DNA from 4 places in the Dactylosporangium sp. NPDC006015 genome. Region 1 is predicted to be linked to each of the others. Evidence: riboswitches for the same ligand, from Rfam matches in the RefSeq annotation. Region 1 holds a riboswitch; each other region holds the start of a gene.
What was found. Region 1 has a riboswitch for cyclic di-AMP ahead of ABZ321_RS28505 (C39 family peptidase). Riboswitches for the same ligand answer to the same signal wherever they lie in the genome.

Region 1 (4,733 bases):
GGCGAGAGCCTTGGCGTCCGGGTTGGTTCCATGCGCCAGCTCCGCCTGGGCCATCGTGACCGCTCCCTGGTGGTGAACGATCATCATCTGGAGAAACAGCTTGTCGAAGTCGGTGCCGGTCGCCGCCTTGAGCTTTGCCATGTCTGCGCTCGACATCATGCCCGGCATCGTCGGCATCCCGCTCGGCATCATCCCGCTTGGCATCATGCCGTTCGGCGATGCTCCATGCGGCATCATGTTGCTCGGCATGCAATGCATCTCGGGACAGCTCGGCATCGTGGTCGGCTGGCCCCAGGCGACCAGCCAGCCCTTCATTGTTGCGATCTCCGCCTTCTGCCCGGTACTGATCTTGGCGGCGAGTTGTTTGACGTCCGGATCAGTCGCCTTCGTCTCGGCGAGGGCGGCCATCTCCACGGCTTGCTCGTGATGCGGGATCATCATCCGGACGAACACCGCGTCGACGTTGTTGAAGGTGGGGTTGACGCTGACGCTGACGCTGCCGTTGTTCGGTGCCGTAGGACTACCGCCACCGCTTGCGGTGTCACTGCAAGCGGTGAGCGCGACGGTGACAGTGAGGGCGACGCCCACCAGCACGGCGCTGCCTCGGGTGTAATGCCTCATGGCGCACAGACTCTTTCGACTCGGTGTGGTGAGCTGCATCGCCCTGAGCGGCTACCCCTGTGATGCGGTCATACCGAACGCGGGCGTCATCGCCCGGACGGCGTGACCTCGGCGCTGCAATCCGTTCCACAGCCGGACTCGACGCAATCCCACACTCCCGGGCATCCACGGCATGCTTCCCGAACCGGGTGGCGTTATGCGAGCTCCACACCACCGACCAGGAACTCACCCGGCAGCCTGACCGGTCGTCGCTTCAGTGCGGGTCGATGGCTAAGCATGCCCATCGCCGCCCCGCCCGGCAACGCGCCGCGCAGACCGCCACCGGACACCCACATCGTGACCACGAACAGGGCGCTGGACGCCAGGACTGAGCCCACGACGGCCGGCCACCACGACGCCGCCCTGCCACCGTCAGTTGATCGGCGATGCCGGGAATCAATACGAGTAGCCGCGCGAGGAGATCCAGTCGGCCAGCTTGGGAGTGCTCAGCCAGTAGGTGCCGTCCCCACTCGGGTCGGCCGGGTCGGCGATCTTCACCGTGCCGCCGCTGTCGCGGTATCCGACGACCGTCAGGTAGTGACCGCCTTCGTAGGCGTGCACGGCACCGGCGGTGTCGGTCGCGTGTCCGGCGATGTTTGCCACGATTGCCCGTCCGCCGCCGACCGTGGTCAGCACGTCGGTCTGAAGCTGCGCGGCCTGCGCGGGCGTTGCCGGGTAGACCGGGATCTCTCTGGTCTGGTACAGCGTGCGGCCGTGCCCGAGCACCTGGTTGAGTACGCGGGTGGTGTCGAGGGCCGAGTTCGTCCCGTTGGTGGTGGTGCCCAGCATGGCCGCGGCCTCGTCCTGACTGACGGCGTGGCCGGCCGCCGTGAGCGCGATCCGGGTGGCCGCCGGCCCGCAGAAGTAGTAGTTCGGCTGCAGCTGGAACTGGTACTTGAGGAGCATCGTCGTCGGCGCGGACGGCGCCGCACCGTCGGCCTTCGGTGGTTTCGTGGTCAGCGCCGCGCCCGCCGCTGCGGTGCGCCCAGACGGCGGATCGCCGAGCTGACTGAGCACGATGCCGGCCACGGCCGCCGCGGCGAGCATCACGCACATGGTCACCGCCATCCGCGGCCGGCGGATATCCCCGGCGCGGTGGGACTGCGGCTGTACGGATTCAAGGTTCACAACGAGTCTCCAGTAGCCCGGAGCAGGGCGATCGATACGGGCATGACGTGCGACGACACGCGATGCACAGCCATCGGGCAGCAAGAAGTGATGTGCGCGGCGCACAGTCCCGCTCGCCACCTCAGCAGCCGGACGGATGGCGCACAGGCCACGGGCCTGCGGCTGCCTGCCGCGCTGCGTCAGTAGCCGCTGCAACGGAGCGGCCGGCACCTACGCGACTGTGACCACCCGCAGCGTGACAGCAGGCGGCACTAGCGTCCTGTTGACGCCGCTCGGCGCGCGGACGAGCAGGCACGCGCCCTGCGAGGACCTCGGCGATGGGGGTAACGGCTGTGCACAGACACTTCTCCTTACGCGTCCGCCTACCGGGTCAGCTGACGGATTCGGGCGCGAAGGTCGCCCTACCACAGGCCGTCGGCCCGCGGATTCACCCCAGACATGCGGTGGGTCCCCGGCTCGTGCGTGCACGACTCAGCGAGCCTGCCCGGCGTCACCTGCTGTGAGCATGAACCGGACCAAGCGACCCATGACGTTACGCAAGGGGCACTGCCATGGCAAGGCCCGCTAGTGCTGTGTCCACGAACGTTGGCCGGGATTTTCTGTCGTACCCCTGTGCTTGAGTGTTCGTATGCCTCGCCGTCGTGATCCTGCTGCTGCCCGGGTGGTGCACCGCACCTGCCGGGTCGGGTTGCGGGTCACGCGTGGTCAGAGGGAGCGGTGTTTCGGGCTGCTGCGCTCGGCCGGCGACGTGTGGGCGTGTGTGCTGGAGGTCAACCACTGGCGGTGGCGGCATCAGGCGCCGCCGGTGGTGTCGTATCAGGCACTGTGCCGGGAGCTGTCCACGGCCGGTCCAGGCACCTTCGGTGACCTGGACACGACCGGGGCCCGGTCGGTGCTACGCCGGTACTCCGACGCCTGGTTCACGGCGGCGAAACGCCGCAAGGCCGGTGACCTGTCCGCACGGTTCCCGCGCAAGCGGCGCGGTCTGCTGCCGGTCCGCTACTACCACGGCACGTTCACCTTGGACGGGCGGCGACTGCGGCTACCGACCGCGAAGGGTGCGGCGCCGTTGTGGCTGCGCCTGGACCGGGCGGTGCCGTACCCGGTCGAGCAGGTCCGGTCCGTGGCCCTGCTGGCCGAGGGCGGGCGGTTGTGGGTCGAGGTCACCGCCGAGGTTCCCGTCACCGTGTATCCGGCCGACGCAGGTCCGGACCCGGCTCGGGTCGCTGGCGTCGACCTCGGTGTCATCCACCCCTACGCGGTTGCTGGCGCTGACGGGCACGGGCTGCTCGTTTCCGCACGCGCGGTCCGCGCCGAGCACCGTATGCATCTCTCCGACACCAGGCACCGCCGCCGGGCGACCGCCGCCCGGGCCCCGAAACCCGGGCAGCGCGGGTCACGGCGGTGGCGCAAGACCTGTCGCCGTGCCCGCCTCGTCGAGGGCCGGCACCGGCGCCGGGTCCGGCAGGCGCAGCATGAGGCGGCGAAGACCGTGATCGGCTGGGCGGTGCAGCGGCGGGTCGGGACGTTGACCGTCGGCGACCCTCGCACCGTCCTGGACCTGCCCGCGGGCCGGCGGCACAACCTGCGGCTGCGGCAGTGGCAGGTCGGCCGCGCCATCGCAGTGCTGCGGGACAAGGCCGAACTCGCCGGCATCACCGTCCACCTCGTCGACGAACGCGGCACCTCATCAACCTGCCCCACCTGCCGCAAGAAGATCACCAAACCGGCCGGGCGGACCATGACCTGCCGGCACTGCAACCTCACCGGGCACCGCGACCTGTTCGCGGCCGCCACCATCGCCACCCGCACCCCCAACCACCCGGGCGGGAACCCCACGGGCGGCGGCACCAGCACCCCAGCAGCAGTAGTGCTGCCGCAGGTGCTTACGCACCGTCGAGCAGGACGACACCTCCCCGGTGCCGGACTGTCCCGGCGTGACCCACGCCGACCCCCACCACGCCATCACGCCGCCACACCCGGCGACGCGACGGTGAACACGATGGGGGCGGCGACAGGAGTCAGTTGGCCGGCTGAGGCCCGCCCCACCACGGTGGGGAGTCGCTCGACCGCACCCGTGCGGCGAGGAACCACAACACCACCAACCCGGTGAACGTTAGTGGTCACAGCACTAGCTGGAAGAAGCCGCACATCATCACTGTTCGGACCGACTACTCAATACGTTGACAGCATCGCGGCATGGGTCGGTTCAAGCGATCTCAGGGTCCCACGATCGGCTGCCGCGGAGGCCATCCCGGCCCGGGCATGACGGCACGGGGTCTAGAGTGCGAGTCGAACGCGCGGACGGGAGGCGGTCATGCCGGCTGGCACGAAGGACGACCCGTGGGTGCTGAAGACCCCGCCCGGGTCGTCGGAGTACACCATGTACCGCGACGAGGCCGCCGACCCGCCCGCCCTGGTGTGCCAGGTCGGCTCGACCAAGCTGACGTACCAGCTGCGGGCGGTCGAGGATCTGCATGCGTGGCTGCGCGAGCAGGGCGACTGGGTGCCGCTGGGCGCCGCCGACGAGAACAAGCCCGCCGCCGACGGCACCGTCGAGGCGTGGGGCCGTTCGGAGGACAACCCGGTCGGCGGCTGGTACGGGCTGCGCAAGGGCTACCGGGGCCGGTTCGGAATGTACCTGCCGCCGCTGCTGGAGGTGCTCGGCCTGGCCGAGCTGACGCACGATGCCCGCAACAACCGGATGCGCGCCGTCACGGAGTGAGAATCCGCTTGAGGCGGGCCAGATCTTTCTGGTTGGCCCGGCGCATCGCCGCGGCCATCACCGACGCGGTGACCTTGCCGAAAAGGGCCCAGCGCCGGCGTCCCCCCGTGCCTCACGAGCAGGACCGGCCCGCGAACCGACGCCGCCGCCCAGGCCACCCGCCGAAGCGGAGGCGGGCCTGACGCCCGAGATCCCCGAGCCACGCGACCTGTTCCAGTGC
Region 2 (4,733 bases), on a different contig from region 1:
GTGGGGCTGGCTGCTGACGATCGCCACGCTGGGCGCGTGGGCGGTGCTGCGGTCCCAGGGGCGCGGGTCGGCGCGGATGGCGGCGTATTCGCTCGCCGTCGACCACGTCACCGGCTACCTCGACGACGACGAGCGCGAGACGCTGCGCACGCACGGCACGGTGCCGCCGTGGTTCCTGTTCGAGGTCGAGCGGGCCAGGTGGGCGGCGCGCGACAAGCAGTCGCTCCCCGCCGGCCGCGAGACCCGGCTGGAGCGGCGCCGCCGGATCCTGCTCAGGGTCGTCCTCACGGGGACCGTCGCGGCCACCGTCCTCGTGTTGTCACCGACCGTGTGGGTACGGGCGGCCTCCCTCGGCCGTATCGGTCCCGCCTCGACGGCCCCGGAGGCGGACGTCGCGATCGTGTTCGGGGCCCAGGTCGCGCCGGGCGGGCAGGAGCCGATGCCGTTCCTCAAGGGGCGGCTCGACGTCGCCGCGCAGCTGCTCACGTCCGGCAAGGTGAAGGCGCTGCTCATCTCCGGTGACGCGCAGGGCGGATCCGGAGATGAGGTCCGGGTGATGCGCGACTACCTGGCGGGCAAGGGCGTCGATCCGGCCAGGATGGTCGTCGACCCGCACGGACTCGACACCTATGACACGTGCCGCCGTGCCCGCGACGTGTACGGCGTGACGAAGGCCATACTCGTCAGCCAGGAGCTGCACCTGCACCGTGCGGTGACGCTGTGCCGGCGGCTGGGCGTCGACGCGTACGGGGTGCCCGCCCTCTGCGAGGGATGCCAGCAGGTGACGATCTGGTACAACACGGCCAGGGACGTCGCGGCCGGGCCGAAGGCCGCCTGGGAGGCCCTCCGGCACCGACAGGCCGCAGTCGTGTCACCACCGGATCCATCCCTGCTGCAGGCGATGCGCTGACCCGCCCACCATCGTGGTTTTGGGCACGTCCGGCAGGCACCGGCGGCATACTTGACCCGTCCACGGCGCCGACATCAGATCGGCGCTTGTCCATGCCTGGCCCGATGGGTGGTGCGTTACCGGTGATGATCCCGCGTCCGGGGGTTTCCGGCTGATGGTCACCGTGCTGCGCACCGTCGACGACGTCCTCGCATGGGCGGAGCTGCTGGTCGGGCCGCCGCTGCGCACCGCCGTCGGGCGCCTCCCGGAGCCGTCGCGCGAGGTGGCCGAGCTGCAGCTCGGCGGGCTCGACGAGGATCCGCCCGCCGCCCGTACGCGCGCCGCACTGACACTCGTCTGCGCGGGCGCCGTCGGTGGTGACCCGCACGACGCGGTGGCGGGCGCCGTCGCGGTGGAGCTGGTGCACCACTGGTCGGGGCTGCAACGGGACCTGTTCGACGGCGACCTGACCCGCCTGCACCGGCCGACCGCCTGGAGCGTGGTGGGGCCGCACCCGGCGACGCTGGGCGGGCAGGCGATGCTGGCGCTCGCGTTCGACGTGGCGGCGACCGGCGACCCGACCAGACGCGTGCCACGCCCGCTGCGCCAGGCCAGCCGCGCCACGCCCGACACCGCGCCGTCCGTGCCGGCTGTGCCGTCCGTGCCCTCCAGGGAGCCGGTGCGGCAGGACCGGGCGACCCGGGACAGGTTCACCGAGCAGCACGGCACCCCCGACCCGTGCGCCGACGCGCGGCGGCAGTCCGGGGCGGCATCCGTCGACCGGGCCGGCGTCCGCATCCTCGGCGACACCGTCCAGCAGCTCCTGCACGGCCAACACACCGACCTCAGCACGGCCCTGGACCCCGTGCTGCCCCGGCACCGCTCCGGCAACGACCTGCTCCGCACGTGCATCTCCGCGGTCGAGCAGCGCAGCGGCGCCCTCTTCGGCTGCGCGTGCGCCCTCGGCGCGCTCGCCGGCGGCGGCGACCCGGCACGGGTCGAGCAGCTGCGGCTGTTCGGGGTGCGGCTCGGGCTGGCCGTCCGGTTCGCCGAGGACCTGCAGGGCATCTGGGGCGACCCGGCCGTGACGGGCCGCCCGGCGTTCGCCGACCTGCGCGGACGCCGCCGCTCACTGCCGGTCGCCGCCGCCCTCGCCGCGGGCGCCGACGAGCTGGCCGACCTGCTGCACCGCGAGACCCGCCTCAGCGAGGCCGACCTGGAGCGCGCCGCGAAGGTCGTCGAACGCTCCGGCGCCCGCTCCTGGTGCGCCCAGCAGGCCGACGACCTCCTCGCGCAGGCCCTGGTCGCCCTCGACCTGGCGATCCCCGAGCCGGCCGCGGTCGCCGAGCTCGTCGCCCTGGCCCGCTGGGCGACCCGCCACCCGGCCTGACCAACACCCCCGCCGGCGATCCACAAACCCGCGCCTGACCGGCGACCCATGAACCGGCGCCTGACCGGCGCGACCCGAGAAGGCGCGCCGGCCGGGTGCGGGTGAGCGTCAGGAGAGGGCGGCGACCACCTGCTCCGCGCGGGTGGCGTGCTTCTGGTACGCGCCCGGGAACGCCGACCGCTGCACCGCCTGGGCCGCGGCGGTCACGCTCATCCGCTGCCAGCCCTCGACCCGGTTGAGGGCGTTGTAGAAGAGCATCGCGGAGTGGGCGGGGTTCATCAGCTCGGCGACGGTGCCCCAGCCCTGGCTGGCCCGCTGCTGGAAGAGCCCGACCGAGTCGTGGTCGGTCGAGGTGCCGTCGTGCGGCAGCCCGAGGGACGCGGGCACGGCGGAGCTGGCGACGTTGTACAGGTCGCTCTCCTGCATCGCCGTCGCGATCGCCACGACCAGGGCCCGGTCGGGCATGCCCTGCGCCCGGCCCTGCTTGACGATGATCGCGGCGTTGTCCATCTGCCGCTGGTCGAGGCCGGCGACGGGCTTGACGACCGGCGGCGCCGGCGGCACGGGCGCGGCGGGCACCGCGACGGCCAGGGGCCCCGTCGCGGGCGCCGGCGCCGCATCGGCGGAGGGCGCGGACGACGGCCCCGAAGCGGACAGGGACGACGGCGACGGCCAGGACCAGGCGGCCGCGGACTCGGCATACGCGGGGCCGGTGAACATCGACGCCGGCGAGTCAGCCGGCAGGGTGCCCAGCAGCGTGGCGGACAGGACGGCGACCGAGACGGTGCCGGCCCTGGCGCCGAGCACGGGCACCAGCCGGCGATGTCGCGGGTGGAACTGGCGTGGCAACACCTTCAATATGGGCTTCACTACTGATGTTTCCTTCGTTTGCAGGCAGAAGACATGCGGCATCGGCACGCCGCCCGAGGACGGCATGCTGGAAGGGGGGAACCAGTGGTGAGGTGTTACGAGGGCGCGCGGGCGGCCGGCATCGACGCAGACTCCTTCCGGTGCCGCCTACCGGGTTAGCTGACGGGTTCGGGCGGGAAGTTTCGCCCTACCGCGGCCAGGCCGCGGATACACCCCAGAGGACGCGCATGGGTCCCCGGCTCGCGAAGATCGCGACTCGACGGCGCCCGCCCGGCAGCACCGATGCGGTGCAGGTCGACCGGAGCGGACTCAACGACCCTACTGGGCCGTCTCGGGCCGGGCCAACCGCAGCAACGGCAATCCACCCTGAGCACCCGGACGCTCACCGAACGCCGTCACCCGTCTGGTCACCTCGCCGGCGTGACGACCGCCCTTGACCAGGTACATCGCGCGGTCGGCGGCCCGCAGCGCGGCGCCCGCGTCCTCGACCGTGTCATCGATCACGGCCACGCCGACGCTGACCCTGACCCGCATGATCTGCCCCTGGTGCGTGACGGGTGCGCAGACGGCGCGTTCGAGGCGGTCGACCAGCACGCCGAGGTCGCCGGCGGCGACGTTGCCCATGAGGACGACGAACTCGTCGCCGCCGAGGCGCGCGACGGTGTCGGTGGGCCGCACCAGCGACTGGAGGCGCTGCGCGACGGCGACGAGGACCGCGTCGCCGGCCTCGTGGCCGAGGGTGTCGTTGACGATTTTGAAGTCGTCGAGATCGCAGAAGAACAGCGCGCTGATCACCTGCTCGGTGCGGGCCCGCCGGATCGCGGCCGCGAGGGGTTCGGCGACGGCCTCGCGGTTGGCCAGGCCGGTCAGCGGGTCGCGGGAGGCCCTGCGCACCAGGTCGGCCTCGGTGGCCTTGCGGCTGGTGATGTCCTGCACCTGCGTGATCGCGAACGCGGGCGACCCGGCGACCACCGACATCGTCGCGGAGATCCAGATCGTCTCGCCGTCGCCGCGGACGCAGCGCACCTCGTAGTCGCGGATCGTGCCGGCGCCGCCGGCGAACACCTCCCGGCTGCGCTCGAAGTCGTCAGGGTGGATGAAGTCGCCGAAGCGCATCGAGACGAGCACGTCCTCGTCCCGCCCGAGCAGCTCGCACAGCGCGGGGTTGACCCGGACGAGGCGGGTCGTGTCGGCTCCCTCCAGGCCGATCATGCACATGCCGGTGCCGGCGCCGTTGAACGCGAGCCGGAACGCGGCCTCGCTCGCCTCCAGGTGCTGCCGCTCCCGGCGCAGCGCCTCGACCAGGTTGGCGTTGTTGATCGCGATGCCGGCCTGCGCGGCGAGCATCTCCAGCAGCTCGCGCTGGAACGCGCCGGGCCGCCTGCCGTCGGCGGGCAGGTCGACGCTGAGCACGCCGACGAGCGAGCCGTCGGGCGCGCACAGCGGCGCGAACAGGGCGTCGAGGGGGTGCCAGCGCTCCTCCTCCGGGATGCCGTCCGCGCCGTCGGGGGCGGCGGGGATCCAGGACTGGATGCCGTCGTTGTGCCGCTCGTGCGGCAGGAACCGCAGCTGCCCCCACTCGTC
Region 3 (4,733 bases), on a different contig from region 1:
TAGCACAGCAGCCAGCCGATCGCGTACCGCAGCCGGCTGCCGGTGGTGTGCCGCCCGCCGTTGGCCTCCAGGGTGGCGCCGATGCGGTCCGCGACCCGCAGCCACAGCCGCGCGTTGGCCCGCTTGAGCGGCGACGCCCCGCCGAGCCGGACGGTGATGCCGGCCATCATCTTCTCCCAGATGCGGGGCACCCCGAACAGGATCGTCGGCTGCACCTCACGCAGGTCGGCCTGCACGGTCGCGATCGACTCGCCGAAGTGGACGGTGACGCCGGCGGCGGCGTTGAACCAGACCGTGAAGACCCGCTCCGCGACGTGGCACAGCGGCAGGTAGGACAGGGTCAGGTCGTGCGGCCCCGGTGGCGGGTCGGTGAACCCGCCGCCCTCGACCAGGACCCGGATCGCGAAGTCCACGTTGGCGACGGTGAGCATCGCGCCCTTGGGCCGCCCGGTCGTGCCGGACGTGTAGATCAGCGTGGCCACGTCGCCGGGGTCCGAGGCCAGCTCGATCGGCTCCGCGTCCGCGTGCGACGCCAGGAGGTCGCTCCACGCGATGAGCTTCGGGTGCTTGTACCGGCCGCGGATGCCCCTGGGCTCCAGGTAGACGATCCACTCCAGCCCGGGGCAGTCGTCCAGGACCGCCAGGGCCTTGTCCACCTGCTCCTGGTCCTCGGCGAAGAGGATCCGGGCGCCGGAGTCGGCGAGCATGTGGCGCACCTCGTCCGGCGGGTTCGTCGGGTACAGCCCGACGGTCGCCGCCCGCACCGCGACGGTCGCCACGTCGACGAAGAGCCACTCGGAGCGGTTCTCCGACTGGATCGCGACCCGGTCGCCGGGCTGGACGCCGAGCGACCTGAGCGCCCGGGCGACGGTCTCCGCGGTCTTCCAGTAGTCACGCCAGGTGATCTCGCGCCAGATGCCGCGGTGCTTCTCCCGCATGGCGACGGCGCCGGGCGTGCGCTCCGCGTGCCGCCTGACCAGTTCGGCGATCGTCATGCTCGCTCCACCTCCCCCAGGTAGGCGCGCAGGACGTCGGGGTTGCTCTGCACCTCGGCGGGCGTGCCGGTGGCGACGGGGACGCCGAAGTCGACGACCATCACCCGGTCGGCGAGGTCCATGACGAGCCCCATGTCGTGCTCGACGAGGATCATCGGGACGCCGAGCTTTTCGCGGACGTCGAGGATGAAGCGGGCCATGTCCTCGGTCTCCTCCAGGTTCATCCCGGCGACCGGCTCGTCCAGCAGCAGCAGCTTCGGCTCCATCGCGAGGGCCCGGCCGAGCTCGACGCGCTTCTGCACGCCGTACGGCAGCAACCCCACCGGCAGCCGGCGCCACTGCGCCAGTTCGAGGAAGTCGACGATGTCCTCGACCACGGCCCGGTTGGCGATCTCCTCGCGCCGGGCCCGGCCGAGCCACGCGATCGCGGCGAGCGTGCCGTAGCGGATGTGGTGGTGCCGGCCGAGCATGAGGTTCTCCAGCACGGTCAGGTGCTGGAACAGCTCGACGTTCTGGAAGGTGCGCGCCACGCCCAGCTTGGCGACCTTGTCCGGGCGCAGTCCGGTGAGGTCGGCGCCGTCGAGGGACACCTTGCCCTGCTGCGGCCGGTACACCCCGGAGATCACATTGAAGATCGACGTCTTTCCGGCCCCGTTGGGCCCGATGACGGCGAAGAGCTCGTCCTTGGCGACGGTGAACGAAACCCCGTCGATGGCTTTGACGCCGGCGAAGCTGAGCCGGACGTCTTCGAAACGCAGCACGGCGACTCCTGATTTTTCTATGACAGCCAGCGCTTGCGACGCTTGTAGTGCTTCACGTCGCGGAAGGACCGCTCGGCCCGTCCCAGGTAGAACTCGCGGATGTCGTCGTCGGCGAGCAGTTCGGCGGCGGGCTTGTCGAGCACGACCTTGCCCGTCTCCAGCACGTATCCGTGCTCGGCGATCGACAGCGCCATGGTCGCGTTCTGCTCGACCAGCAGCACGCCGGTGCCGGCCTGGTTGATCTGCACGATCAGGTCGCGGACCTGCTCGACCAGGCGCGGCGCGAGCCCGAGGCTGGGCTCGTCGAGCAGCAGGTACGCCGGGTCCGACATGAGCGCCCGCCCCATCGCCAGCATCTGCTGCTCGCCGCCGGAGAGGTAGCCGGCGATGCTGCCGCGGCGCTGCGCGAGCACGGGGAACAGGGTGTACATGCGGTCCATCGCCTCCGCCCGGCCCTTCGGGCGGGTGTGGGCGCCGAGCCGCAGGTTCTCCTCGACGGTCAGTTCGGCGAAGGTCCTGCGCCCCTCCATCACCTGCGAGACGCCGCGGCGGACCACGGCGGCCGGTTTGAGCCGGTGGATGGGCTTCTCGTCGAGCGTGATGGCGCCCTTGGTGATGGCGCCGTCGTGGACGCCGAGCAGGCCCGACAGGGCCCGCAGCAGCGTGGTCTTGCCGGCACCGTTCGCGCCGAGCAGCGCGACGATGCGTCCTGGTGGGACCTGCAGGCTGACGCCTCGCAGCACCAGCATCACGTCGTCGTAGACGACCTCGAGGTTCTGGACACGCAACATCCGGTGACGCTCCTCCGGGGGTGTTCGGAGTGGGCGAACTATGTGCATCGACGGTGAATAAAGTTACGTGTATTTAACCGGGTCTCAGAGCAGAATCAAGCCCCAATTGTGTGTCCGTCAACACCATCTTCTGTGGTGCGTCACTGTCCGATGTGGAGCGACAACCCGCCGTGATTCGGACTTTTGGGGTAATCGATATTCAACAACGCTCGCGGGTTTCGCTTCGTTGGTGATCACGTTAAGTTATGTCCTGGCCTGCACGGCAGTCCGTCGCCCACCCCGGGCGGCGCCGGGCAAGCGCCGCCGAGTCGAGCGCCGCTCTGGCGCTGTCGAGCCGGGGACCCAGGGTCCTTGGGGTGAATCCGCACAGCGCGGTAGGGCGCACTCTTCCCGCCCGAACCCGTCAGCTAACCCGGTAGGCGGTCGGTGAAGAAGGGTCATCCCTTGTCCGCTGGACACCGCACCAAACGGTCCCTGCTGCGCACGCTCTTCATCGGGGTCGTGTCGCTGGCGATCGTGGCGCCCGCGAGTGTCGCCAAGGCCGATCCGACAGCGGCCGAGATCGACGCCCAGATCCAGAAGGCGGGCGACGAGCTCGAAGACCTGGTCGAGGCCTACAACAAGATCAATGGCGATCTGGCCGCCACCCAGGCGGCCGCCGCCGAGCTGCAGAAGAAGCTCCAGCCCTACGTCGACAACATGGCCAACGCCAACGCCAACGTGGACGTCATCGCCGTCGCGGCGTTCAAGGGCGCGGGCAGCCTGCAGAACCTCAGCATCGTGCTCAACGCGCGGTCGTCCGACACGCTCATGGACCAGCTGACCACGCTGCAGCAGATCGGCAAGCACCAGCAGCACGAGATCGCCGACTTCACGTCGGCCAAGTCGAAGCTGGACGAAGAGAAGAAGAAGATCGACGAGACGCTCGCCGCGGAGACCGCGCAGAAGACCGAGCTCGAGACCAAGAAGAAGAAGATCGAGGGCGACGTCAAGAAGCTCGAGGCGCTCCGCCGCCGCTCCACCACCGGCGGCACCGGCTCCACGGGTGTCAAGGTCGCGCTCGGTGCCGAGTGCACGTCACCGGCGAACGCGGCGGTGGCCTTCGCCTGCGCCCAGCTCGGCGAGCCCTACAAGTGGGGCGCCGCCGGACCCAGCAGCTGGGACTGCTCCGGCCTGACCATGGGCGCCTGGAAGGCGGCCGGCGTCATCCTGCCGCACAACGCGGCGCAGCAGTGGAGCAAGACCACGCACATCTCACGGTCCGCGCTCTCCCCCGGCGACCTGGCGTTCTTCCGTGGCCTGGGGCACGTGGGCATCTACATCGGCAACGGCAAGATGATCCACGCCCCGACGACGGGGCGGAACGTCGAGGTCCAGTCGATCGACGGCCGCAGCGACACGTACGGCTACGGCAGACCGCACAAGTAAGCCCTGACAGCACGTCGAAGAGGCCATGCCCGGCAAGATTGGGGCATGGCCTCTTGGGATCCCGAGCAGTACAGCCGCTTCGCCGAGGAGCGGGCGCGGCCCTTCCACGAGCTGGTGGCGCGCATCCAGACCACCGCGCCGGTCGCGGTCGTGGACCTCGGGTGCGGGCCGGGCACGCTGACCGCGACCCTCGCGACGCGCTACCCGGACGCGGCGGTGCTCGGCATCGACTCCTCCCCCGAGATGCTCGCGAAGGCGGCAGCGCTCGGCACCCCGCAGCTGTCGTTCCAGCTCGGCGACATCGCCGGGTGGCGGCCGCAGCGCGGCTCCGTGGACGTCATCGTCGCCAACGCCTCCCTGCAGTGGGTCGACGACCATGCCGCGCTGATGCCGACGCTCGCCGCGGCGCTCGACGACGGCGGCACGCTCGCGTTCCAGGTCCCGACGGGCGGGCCGATCCTCGACGCGGACATCCTGGACCCGACCGTCCTGGGGCCGCGCGGCGCGACGCCGGTGCGGGAGCCGGCCTGGTACGTGCGCACCCTCGCCGGGCTCGGCCTGGCCGTGGACGCGTGGGAGACGACGTACTTCCACGTCCTGCCCGGCGAGGACCCGGTGCTGGAGTGGTTCAGCGGGACCGGCCTGCGCCCCTACTTCGACGCCCTGTCCGGTGCGGAGCTCGACGACTTCCGGGCCAGGGTGGCCGCCGCGCTGCGCGAGCGCTACCCCCGCGAGCCGTTCGGCACGATCCTGCCCTT
Region 4 (4,733 bases), on a different contig from region 1:
AGACGTACTTCGGCAAGTCGGCCCTGGAGCTGACGCTGCCCGAGGCGGCGCTGCTCGCCGGGCTGCTGCAGTCCCCCGACGGCGACAACCCGATCAGCGGCGACCGCGACGCGGCCCTGCGGCGCCGCGCCTACACGCTCGACTCGATGGCGAAGATGAAGATGATCAGCGCCGCGGACGCCACCGCGGCGAAGGGCCAGGAGCTGAAGATCAACGAGCGCGACCTGCCCAACAACTGCGTGTCCGTCCCGCGGGAGCACAACGACTGGGGCTTCTTCTGCGACTACTTCCGCCAGTGGTGGGGCAGCCAGCCCGAGTTCGGCGCCACCCGCGCCGACCGCGACGAGGCGCTGCGCACCGGCGGCTACACCGTGGTCACCTCGCTCGACCCGGGCATCCAGGCGGCCACGCTCAACCAGTCCCTGAGCGTCTACGGCTACGGCAGCGCGCGGTCGATGCCGACGGCCGTCGTCACCCCCGGCACCGGCCGGGTCCTGGCGATGGCCGTCAACCGCCACTACAGCCTGGAACCCAACCCGCCCCAGCATCCACTGTTCCCGAACACCGTCAACCAGCTCATCGCGGGCGGTGGTGGCGTCGCCGGATATCAGGCGGGTTCGACGTTCAAGATGTTCACCATGCTCGCCGCGCTCGACGCGGGCATGCCGTTGAGCACCAACTTCAACTCACCGAGCCGGATAGCGACCGTGTGGCCGGCCAGCGGCCCGGGCAGCTGCGGGGGCAAGTGGTGCCCGGGGAACGACTCCCCGAGCTGGATGAACGGGAACCGGACGATGTGGAACGGCTTCGGCCGTTCGGTCAACACCTACTTCGTCTGGCTCGAACAGCAGATCGGCGCGCGCCGCGTGGTCGAGATGGCGCAGCGGCTCGGCATCACGTTCCGTTCCGCCGAGGACGCGGCGATGGCGGCCAAGGCGGACCAGTGGGGAGCGTTCACCCTCGGCGTCGCCTCGACCACACCGCTCGACCTCGCCAACGCCTACGCGGCGGTCGCCGCCGGCGGCCTGTACTGCCAGCCGCTGCCGGTGCTGTCGATCACCGACTCCAACGGCAAACCGGTCGACGCCGCCGCCCCGAAGTGCCGGCAGGCGGTCAGCGCCGACGTGGCGGCCGCCGCGACCGACGCGGCACGGTGCCCGGTCAGCCGGGCCTCGGCGTACGGCAAGTGCGACGGCGGCACGGCGGAGAACGTGTCCGGCATCCTGGGCGGCCGCCCGGTCGCGGGCAAGACCGGCAGCTCCGAGTACAACTCGACCGAGACGTTCGTCGGCTTCACCCCGCAGATCGCGGCGGCCGGCATCGCGGTGAACGTGGACAACCCGAACGACCACGTGGGCAGCGGCGTCTCCGGCTCGGTCAACGCCGCCGTCGCGCAGACCATGGCGAGCGCGCTGCGCGGCCAGCCGGCCCAGGCGTTCCGGCCACCCAGCCGGGTACGCGCACTGGGCCGCTGACCGCGAGCCGCTGACGGCCGTGTCAGGCGGAGTATCCGCGCAGGGCGGTCCAGTGCGCGAGCTTGGCCGTCGTCAGCGTGTAGTACCCGACGCCCAGGGCGTCCGCGGGGTCGGCGATCTTCACCGTCTTGCCGCCGTCGAGGTACCCCACCACCGTGAGGTAGTGGCCGCCCGGGTACGAGTGCGAGTTGCCCTTGTCGTCCACGGTGGAGCCGGCGATGTTGGCGACCACGGCGTAGCCGTTGGTGATCGCGTTGACGACGTCGGCCTGCATCTGGTCGATCTCCGCCTGGGTGGCCGACTGACCGGGGATGAAGTGCGACTTGTAGAAGGAGCTCTTCGTGTACTCGTTGAGCGACCGGGTGGTGTCGTCGGCGGAGTTGGTGCCGTTGACGGTCGTGTGCAGGCTCTGGGCGACCTCGGACTGGGACGGGTACATCGACCGCGCGGTCAGCGCGATCCGGGTCGCCGCCGGGCCGCAGTAGTAGAAGTTCTCCTGCCAGGCGAACCGGTACGCGAGCTCCTTCTCCGCCGGGGCCGCCGGTTTGGTGGGGCTGGCCGAGGCGGCGGGCGGGGCGGGCTTGGACGTCGCGGTACCGGCGGGGGCCTTCGACGGGGCGGAGGCGGCGTCGGGCGCCGCCTGGGTCCGCTGCCGGTCACGCCCGGCCGGACCGACGCCGGTTCCGGACGGATCCGCGGACGTCACCGACTGCGCGTCGGCCACCGGTGTGGGGGTCGAGGCGTGCACGGCCACGCCGACGGCCGCCGTCACCCCGAGGACCGCCGCGGCGGCCGCGATCGGCAGCACGCGGAAGCGCGACGGGGCGGGGCTCTGGTTCTGGTGCCTGGGTTTGTACAGGTAACTCACGGGTACCTCGACAGACATGCTCGATGACGGCTGCTGTTGCCGGTGCCGGACGTGATCCGGGCAGGGGGGTGCCACGCCGGCCGAGGGCCGGTGCGGTGACGGTCGGCGACTACCGGGCCGGGCCGAGGGTCGAGGTGCCCGAGGTGCTGCGGCACGGGCGATGCCGGGTCTGTGGCTGCACGGAGTGCTCCTTCCGGTGCCGCCTACCGGGTTAGCTGACGGGTTCGGGCGGGAGGATCGCCCTACCGCGAGGCGCTGGCCCCGCGGATTCACCCCGGTGGTGCTCGGTTCCCCGGCTCGCGCGGACGCGACTCAGCGGATCCGCCGCGGTGTCATCCGAGGTGGGTGACGTCGGGCCGGGCGGATGCGAGGACCATATCGGGGGCGCGGGAGGACCCCCGGAACCCCCACGCTGGTCGGCTACCTTGCGTGACGACGGCGTGGCGAACGGCCGGGTGCACGGGCCATCAGCCCGCCGGTCGGCTGCGCCGTGCCCCGGTGCACCTCGCCGACCGCGCCCCGGCCCCGTGCGGCCCGCCCAGTGTCCGGTCGGCAGGTTCGCATGCCCGGCATCACCCCGGATCCGGGGCCTCCCTAGGCTCGCCGGATGCTTCCGGGCGCCGACGATGACCAGCAGCTCAACGGTGCGACCGCACGCGGTCCCCGACACCTGCGCCGCTCCCGGCGGGGGCGGCACGCGACCCGATTCCGGCTGCGTGCACCCGTGCCGGCCGAGATCCGCCGCTACGCCGTGGGCGCCGTCGCGGTCGTGGCGGTCGGCCTGTCCGCGACGCTGTCGGCGTCGGCCGGACCCGCCGCCGTGCCGGCGGACAGTGCGGCGTTCGCCGTCGACGCCGAACGCTCGGCGGCCGGCGGGCAGGCCTCACGCAGCCGCACCCGGAAACCCGCCGACAGCGCGAACAAGGCCACGCCGGCACCGACGAAGGCCGCCCCGGCACCGGCGAAGACCACCCCGGCACCCGCCGGCACGCCACCGGCGTCGACGGCGGCGCCGTCGCCGACCGTGCACGCGCCCGTCGGCGGGCTGACCCAGGCCGAGATGAACAACGCCGTCGCGATCATCGACGTCGCCCGGCAGCTGAACCTGCCGCGGCGCGCGGCCGTCGTGGGGATCGCCACCGCCCTGCAGGAGAGCCACCTGCGGAACCTCGCGAACCCGAACGTGCCGCAGTCGCTGCAGCGCCCCAACGAGGGCGTGGGGTACGACTACGACTCGGTCGGCCTCTTCCAGCAGCGGCCGAGCTGGGGTTCGGTCGACCAGCTGATGAACCCGCACGAGTCCGCCCGCAGGTTCTACGCGGCGCTCGCCCAGATCCCGGGCTGGGAGCAGCAGGCCGTCACCATCGCCGCGCAGATGGTGCAGCGGTCGGCGTTCCCGGACGCCTACGCGAAGTGGGAGGGGCTCGCACAACAGATCGTGGACGCCGTCATGTAGGAATTCCACCGCGCGGGCCCAGGTCCCTCGCATTGTCACTCGTATTGCCGCCCCGGCCTCGCCCCGATGCGCACGACGATGCCCCCATGTCCATGCACAGGCAGAACACATGAGGGGGCCCAGCCGGACCGCGGCGGCGCTGGTCGCGCTCGCGGTGGGAGCGCAGTTGGGCCTGTCGGCGTGTACCAGTTCGACGAAGAAGCCCACGGCGGCGAAGTCGACCGCTCCGCCGCCGGCGGTCGGGCTGGCCGTCAGCCCGGCGGCGGGCGAGTCGGGGGTGGCGATCAGCACCGAGATCGGCACGAAGGTCAACGACGGGAAGATCACCGAGGTCGTCCTGACCGACGCGGCGGGCCAGCGGGTCGCCGGCGAGTTCCGCGAAGACGGTACGTCGTGGGTGCCCGCCACCGCGCTGCGCTACGGCACGGCGTACACCGCGAAGGTCACCGCCGTCGGTGCCGACAACAAACCCGTGACCCGGGAGGCGGCCTTCACCACGGCGGCGAAGGCCAGCGGCCCGGTCGTCACGTCCGACCTGATGTTGACCAACGGCGGGACCTACGGCGTCGGCATGCCGATCGTCGTGGAGTTCGGCTCCGACGTCCCGCAGGAGTCGCGCGCCGCCGTGCAGCAGCGTCTCTTCGTGAAGAGCGATCCGCCGCAGCCCGGTGCGTGGCACTGGTTCGGCGGCCGGCAGGTGATGTACCGGCCGGAGAAGTACTGGCAGCCCGGCACGAAGATCACCGCGCGAAAGGCGCTCAACGGCGTGCGGATCGGATCCGGCCACGCCGACGAGGACTTCGCGGCGACGGTCACGATCGGCCGGAAGCTGACCATCGACATCGACAATGCGACGAAGCAGATGAACGTCTACCAGAACGACGCGCTCGTGCGGACCATGCCGGTGAGCCTCGGCAAGCCGTCGACGCCGACG

Region 2: it holds a riboswitch for cyclic di-AMP, as region 1 does, so the genes downstream of both, ABZ321_RS14800 (hypothetical protein) here and ABZ321_RS28505 (C39 family peptidase) in region 1, are expected to answer to the same signal.
Region 3: it holds a riboswitch for cyclic di-AMP, as region 1 does, so the genes downstream of both, ABZ321_RS37680 (NlpC/P60 family protein) here and ABZ321_RS28505 (C39 family peptidase) in region 1, are expected to answer to the same signal.
Region 4: it holds a riboswitch for cyclic di-AMP, as region 1 does, so the genes downstream of both, ABZ321_RS56370 (C39 family peptidase) here and ABZ321_RS28505 (C39 family peptidase) in region 1, are expected to answer to the same signal.

The regions. Positions count from the first base shown of each region.
Region 1 is NZ_JBEXUD010000017.1:49,958-54,690, forward strand. It holds gene ABZ321_RS28500 (DUF305 domain-containing protein) at 1-621, opposite strand, end outside; gene ABZ321_RS28505 (C39 family peptidase) at 1,057-1,998, opposite strand; cyclic di-AMP (ydaO/yuaA leader) riboswitch at 2,133-2,275, opposite strand; gene ABZ321_RS28510 (transposase) at 2,417-3,901, shown strand; gene ABZ321_RS28515 (DUF6855 family protein) at 4,106-4,513, shown strand.
Region 2 is NZ_JBEXUD010000007.1:145,616-150,348, reverse strand. It holds gene ABZ321_RS14810 (ElyC/SanA/YdcF family protein) at 1-910, shown strand, start outside; gene ABZ321_RS14805 (polyprenyl synthetase family protein) at 1,065-2,279, shown strand; gene ABZ321_RS14800 (hypothetical protein) at 2,388-3,128, opposite strand; cyclic di-AMP (ydaO/yuaA leader) riboswitch at 3,279-3,421, opposite strand; gene ABZ321_RS14795 (diguanylate cyclase) at 3,468-4,733, opposite strand, start outside.
Region 3 is NZ_JBEXUD010000029.1:13,223-17,955, forward strand. It holds gene ABZ321_RS37665 (AMP-binding protein) at 1-995, opposite strand, end outside; gene ABZ321_RS37670 (ABC transporter ATP-binding protein) at 992-1,756, opposite strand; gene ABZ321_RS37675 (ABC transporter ATP-binding protein) at 1,774-2,547, opposite strand; cyclic di-AMP (ydaO/yuaA leader) riboswitch at 2,839-2,983, shown strand; gene ABZ321_RS37680 (NlpC/P60 family protein) at 2,992-3,975, shown strand; gene ABZ321_RS37685 (methyltransferase domain-containing protein) at 4,021-4,733, shown strand, end outside.
Region 4 is NZ_JBEXUD010000082.1:15,993-20,725, forward strand. It holds gene ABZ321_RS56365 (transglycosylase domain-containing protein) at 1-1,475, shown strand, start outside; gene ABZ321_RS56370 (C39 family peptidase) at 1,498-2,343, opposite strand; cyclic di-AMP (ydaO/yuaA leader) riboswitch at 2,529-2,671, opposite strand; gene ABZ321_RS56375 (hypothetical protein) at 2,951-3,799, shown strand; gene ABZ321_RS56380 (Ig-like domain-containing protein) at 3,909-4,733, shown strand, end outside.